2 linked regions of the Marinagarivorans cellulosilyticus genome follow. The protein of the gene in region 2 binds, or shares a complex with, the protein of the main gene of each other region. Links are inferred from orthologs where the notes say so. Each region holds a gene or a part of one and is shown on either strand. Other genes may lie near its edges.

The links. The genes of interacting proteins can lie anywhere in the genome.
Region 1: the proteins of groL (region 2) and metK are in contact, whole or in part, in a cryo-EM structure (PDB 8P4O), measured with the Escherichia coli proteins. The link is inferred for Marinagarivorans cellulosilyticus from one-to-one orthologs.

What each region holds. Positions count from the first base shown.
Region 1 is NZ_AP023086.1:1,713,948-1,716,836, reverse strand. The notes cover bases 111-2,889. They hold metK (methionine adenosyltransferase), read left to right. Parts: upstream 111-812; coding sequence 813-1,967; downstream 1,968-2,889. Other genes in these bases: ahcY (adenosylhomocysteinase), read left to right, coding at 2,023-2,889; MARGE09_RS06785 (ArsR/SmtB family transcription factor), read left to right, coding at 111-784. Outside these bases: more of MARGE09_RS06785, read left to right, coding at 1-110. UniProt on the Escherichia coli protein: Catalyzes the formation of S-adenosylmethionine (AdoMet) from methionine and ATP.
Region 2 is NZ_AP023086.1:4,458,859-4,461,948, forward strand. Bases 48-3,027 are described here. They hold groL (chaperonin GroEL), read right to left. Parts: upstream 2,373-3,027; coding sequence 723-2,372; downstream 48-722. Other genes in these bases: cmoB (tRNA 5-methoxyuridine(34)/uridine 5-oxyacetic acid(34) synthase CmoB), read left to right, coding at 48-161; MARGE09_RS18275 (methylglyoxal synthase), read left to right, coding at 181-642; MARGE09_RS18285 (co-chaperone GroES), read right to left, coding at 2,445-2,738; MARGE09_RS18290 (FxsA family protein), read right to left, coding at 2,917-3,027. In the rest of the region: more of cmoB, read left to right, coding at 1-47; more of MARGE09_RS18290, read right to left, coding at 3,028-3,090.

The DNA of each region.
Region 1 (2,889 bases), 2.7 Mb from region 2 along the record:
TGCCAACGCAGGTCTTGTGAGCACACGCCGCGAAGGTAATTCGATTTTTTATCGCCGCGCCCATATCGCGACTACCGACCCGCTCGCAACAGCTAAAAGCGCGATATTCCAGCAGCTCGACAATATCCCACTTAGCCTCGACTTAGAAAAAGCACTGGATACTATTTGGCAAGAACGCACTCAAACATCCCACCAATTTTTTCTAGAAAACGCCGATAAATTCCGAGCCCAGCAAGACCTTATTGCAAGCTTTGACGTATATGCAAAGCAAGTTGCCGAAGTCCTGAGCCTTTCGCCAATACAAGCGCATTGCCGCGCGCTAGAAGTTGGCCCTGGCGAAGGGGAGTTTTTACCCGTACTGGCCGAAAATTTCGATTGGGTTGTCGCGCTGGACAACAGTCCGCGCATGCTCGCTAGCGCTAAAAAGCGCGCTAAATCAATTAACAATATTAACTTCACCCTAGGCGATACGCGCAACCTTAAAGAACAGCAAGCCTTTGATTGCGCAATTATTAATATGGTTTTGCACCATACGCCATCGCCCGCTCAAGTGATTGCTGATGTAAGCCAAGCACTGGCTCCTAGCGGCGTGTTAATTGTGACTGAGTTATGCAGCCACCAACAAGAATGGGCGCGAGAAGCCTGCGGCGATATATGGCTAGGCTTTGAAGCCGACGACTTAAAAAATTGGGCAACCGCAACAGGGCTTACGCAAGGCCACAGCACTTACTTTGCGCTTCGTAACGGTTTTCAAATTCAAATTCAACAATTTCTTAAACAGTAATTTTTAACTTTCTAGCTGAGGAACTACCATGGCTGATTACAGTGTATTTACTTCGGAGTCTGTCTCTGAAGGTCACCCCGATAAAATGGCAGACCAAATTTCCGACGCCGTTTTGGATGCAATATTAACGGAAGATAAACACGCCCGCGTAGCTGTGGAAACACTTGTAAAAACCGGCATGGCAATTATAGCTGGCGAAGTGCGCACCAGTACTTATGTCGATTTAGAAGACTTAGTTCGCCAAGTGATTTTAGATATTGGCTATAACAGCAGCAATGTAGGCTTTGACGGAGCATCGTGCGCTGTACTTAATGCCATTGGCAAACAAAGTGCCGATATTGCTATGGGCGTAGACGAAGCCGCCAATAAAGATTTAGGCGCTGGTGATCAAGGCCTAATGTTTGGCTTTGCGACCAACGAAACTGACGTACTAATGCCTGCCCCCATTTTTTATTCACACCGGTTAGTCGAAAAACAAGCTTATTTGCGTAAAAGCGGCAAGCTAAATTGGTTGCGCCCAGATGCCAAAAGCCAAGTGACACTGCGCTACGAAAATGGCAAACCGGTAGCTGTCGATGCCGTTGTTTTGTCGACACAACACGAGCCCGATGTATCGCAAGCGACCATCAAAGAAGCCATTATGGAAGAGGTTATCAAACCGGTACTGCCCGTTGAATGGCTACACAAAGACACCCAGTACCACATTAACCCTACCGGCCAATTTATTATTGGCGGCCCAGTGGGCGATTGCGGCTTAACAGGCCGTAAAATTATTGTAGACACCTACGGCGGTATGGCTCGCCACGGCGGCGGTGCCTTCAGTGGTAAAGACCCATCAAAAGTGGATCGCTCAGCGGCCTACGCTGGTCGTTACGTTGCCAAAAATATCGTGGCCGCAGGCCTAGCCGACAAATGTGAGATTCAGGTCAGCTATGCCATTGGTGTTGCCGAACCAACGTCTATTTCCATCGACACCTTTGGTACCGGAAAAATAAGCGACATTGAAATTTCGAAACTGGTACGCGAACATTTTGACTTGCGCCCTCGCGGCTTAATCGAAATGCTTGATTTACTGCGCCCTATTTATCGCGCAACGGCCGCCTACGGCCACTTCGGCCGCGAATTACCCGAATTCACATGGGAAGCCACCGATAAAGCCGCTGCATTAAAAGCAGCGCTTTAATTTAACAAACACTTTTTTTAGCGCAGTAATTAAAGCTGCGCCAAGCGAGAATTTAATGACTATTACAGCTGCAAATAATTTTACCGATTTTAAAGTCGGCGCCAAAGACCAAGCCCATTTTAACGAGCTAGCCGCTTTTGGCCGCCGCGAAACACAAATTGCCGAAGGCGAAATGCCCTCCTTGATGGCACTTCGAACACAATATAAAGATGCACAACCACTAAAAGATGCAAAAATTATGGGTTGCATCCACATGACAATCCAAACAGCCGTTCTTATTGAAACTTTAGTCGAGCTCGGTGCTGAAGTTCGCTGGTCGAGTTGTAATATTTTCTCAACGCAAGACCATGCCGCCGCTGCAATTGCCGCCGCCGGCATTCCTGTATTTGCTTGGAAGGGCGAAACAGAAGAAGAGTTTTTGTGGTGTATTGAACAAACCATTAAAAAAGAAGGTATTACGTGGGAGCCAAATATTATTCTAGACGACGGCGGCGACTTAACCGAAATGGTTCACAACCGCTTCCCCGAGCTACTCGATAACATCCACGGTATTTCTGAGGAGACAACCACGGGGGTACACCGTTTATTAGAGATGATGGAAAAAGGCGAATTAAAAGTCCCTGCCATCAACGTTAACGATGCCGTCACCAAATCTAAAAACGATAACAAATACGGTTGTCGCCATAGCTTAAACGACGCCATTAAACGCGGCACCGACCACCTATTGTCCGGTAAAAAAGCGCTGGTTATTGGTTACGGCGATGTCGGTAAGGGTTCTGCAGCTTCACTGCGCCAAGAAGGTATGATTGTAAAAATCAGCGAAATAGATCCCATCTGCGCCATGCAAGCCTGCATGGACGGCTTCGAAGTCGTATCACCTTATAAAGGCGGCGCCAATACAGGAAAAGTAGAAGACATTGAC
Region 2 (3,090 bases):
GTCTTGATATTAATACCACTAGCCTTGATGAGCAGCGCGCAACACAATGGATGCAATTTTTATCACTGAAGGACTTTTTAGACCCTAACGACACCAGCAAAACCATTGAAGGCTACCCTGCCCCAAAACGTGTTGTAATAAGAGCAACAAAACCCCAGTAATCACTCAACAGGTAGGTTTATGGAATATATTGCAGCTGCATTGCCCGCTAAAAAAACCATCGCACTGATTGCCCACGACAATAAAAAACCAGATTTATTAAGCTGGGTAGCTAAACATAAAGCGCTACTCGAACACCACCACTTATGCGGTACGGGCACCACTGGCGGCAAAGTCGCTACTGCGCTGGGCTTACAGGTTAAACAGTTTTTAAGTGGGCCGCTCGGCGGCGACCAACAAATTGGCAGTAAAATCGCAGAAGGGAAAATTGATTGCTTAATCTTTTTTTGGGACCCTTTCACTCAAATGCCCCACGACCCAGATGTAAAAGCCCTGTTGCGCTTAGCCGCCGTTTGGAATATTCCCATTGCCTGCAATAGCGCAAGCGCCGACCTGATTATTTCAAGCCCGCTATTTAATAGCCCGCTGGAGCGTATGATTCCCAATTACGACAGCTATAAAAACAAGCGCGAGCAACTTTAGCTAGCGCATAAAACACCCACTTTTAAACCAAAAAAAAGCGGCTAAAAAGCCGCTTTTTTTGGTTTGCGTGGGAGCAAAGATTACATCATGCCGCCCATGCCGCCCATACCACCCATGCCGCCAGCGTCTGGAGCTGCTGCAGGCTTATCTTCAGGTGCATCAGCAACCATAGCTTCGGTAGTGATCATCAAGCCAGCAATAGAAGCCGCTGCTTGAAGCGCAGTACGTGTTACTTTCGCAGGATCAAGAATACCCATTGCGATCATGTCACCGTACTCACCAGTACCGGCATTGTAGCCATAAGTCGCTTCGTTTTGTGACTTCACTTTGTCACAAACAACAGAGCCTTCTTCACCAGCGTTTGCTACGATTTGACGCAAAGGCGCTTCCATCGCACGACGTGCAATAGCGATACCCGCGTTTTGATCTTCGTTGTCACCAACAAGGTCAACAATAGAAGCAACAGCGCGAATCAAAGCAGTACCCCCGCCAGGCACAACGCCCTCTTCTACAGCGGCGCGTGTTGCGTGCAATGCATCTTCAACACGTGCTTTTTTCTCTTTCATTTCGACTTCAGTTGCAGCGCCAACTTTAACAACGGCTACACCGCCAGCTAATTTAGCAACACGCTCTTGAAGTTTTTCACGGTCGTAATCAGAAGAAGTATCTTCGATTTGCGCGCGAATTTGAGAAACGCGACCCTTGATTTCGTCTGCATTACCAGCGCCATCAACGATAGTTGTATTCTCTTTAGACATAGTTACACGCTTAGCTTGACCAAGGTGCTCAAGCGTTGTGGTTTCTAGGTCTAGGCCAACTTCTTCACTGATAACAGTAGCGCCAGTCAAAGTTGCAATATCTTGCAACATCGCTTTACGACGGTCACCAAAACCAGGCGCTTTACAAGCAGAAACTTTAACAATACCGCGCATGTTGTTAACAACCAAAGTTGCCAACGCTTCGCCTTCAACATCTTCAGCAACAATAACCAAAGGCTTGCCAGCTTTAGCAACAGCCTCCAATACAGGAAGAAGTTCGCGGATGTTAGAGATTTTCTTATCAACCAAAAGCAAGAACGGCGAATCGTGCTCTACACTCATGCTGTCTTGGTTGTTAATGAAGTAAGGCGACAAGTAGCCACGATCAAACTGCATACCTTCAACAAGGTCGAGTTCGTTTTCAAGGCCGCTGCCTTCTTCTACAGTGATAACACCTTCTTTACCCACTTTTTCCATGGCTTCAGCAATGATGTCACCCACAGCGGTATCGCTGTTTGCAGAGATAGTACCTACCTGTGCAATAGACTTAGTGTCTTCACAAGGCTTAGAAATTTCTTTGATGTGTGCAACCGCTGCAATAACTGCTTTGTCGATGCCGCGCTTCAGATCCATCGGGTTCATGCCAGCGGCTACTGCTTTAAGGCCTTCGTTAACGATAGATTGAGCCAAAACAGTCGCTGTGGTTGTGCCGTCACCCGCTTCGTCTGAAGCTTGTGATGCAACTTCTTTAACCATTTGCGCGCCCATGTTTTCGAACTTATCTTTAAGCTCGATCTCTTTAGCAACAGAAACACCATCTTTGGTGACTGTTGGTGCGCCGAAAGATTTTTCTAATACAACGTTACGGCCTTTGGGGCCTAAAGTTGCTTTTACTGCGTCCGCTAATACGTTCACGCCTTTTAACATTTTCTGACGAGCGCTGTCGCCAAACAATACTTCTTTAGCTGCCATGATCCTGGTTCCTTACTAATTTGTCAGTAGGGTTATAATTCAATGAGTTGGAAGAGATATCGCTATTGCGATTTATGCTTCAACAACGGCCTTGATGTCGCTCTCGCTGATAATGATCAGCTCTTCGCCATCAACTTCAATGGTGTCTGTACCGGCGTATTTGCCGAAAACTACAATGTCACCCACTTTAACGTCAAGAGGACGGTTTTCGCCATTGTCTAACACTCGGCCAGAACCAATGGCAACCACTTCACCTTGGTTAGGTTTTTCCGTGGCTGAACCAGGAAGCACAATACCGCCTGAGCTCATTTTTTCTTCTTCCTTGCGACGCACTACAACACGATCGTGTAAGGGACGAATTTTCATCGACGAATCTCCAAAGTGTACGATTTACTGTAAATGGTTCTACCTTTTAATAGAGTAGAACTGTTATTAAAACCGCAGATGCGGGGTTGCGCAGTGACAACTCAACAACTACGCAGAACTGATGTGCAGCCATGATGGGAGCGGAATCATCGATTTCAACACCCGCAAACTGTTTTTTTTAGTTTTTTTTCGATTCGTGTTGCTCAATGTGCGCTGCATCTCGGGGCCTAACTTCCTCGAACTCCCCCTCAAGGATTGTCTCTTGCGACTCGAAGGGGTTGCGCCCTCCTTTCGAAAAACGCACCAAAGCCCAACTTGCCATCAGTTGACGCACACCAGGAATCAAACAAAT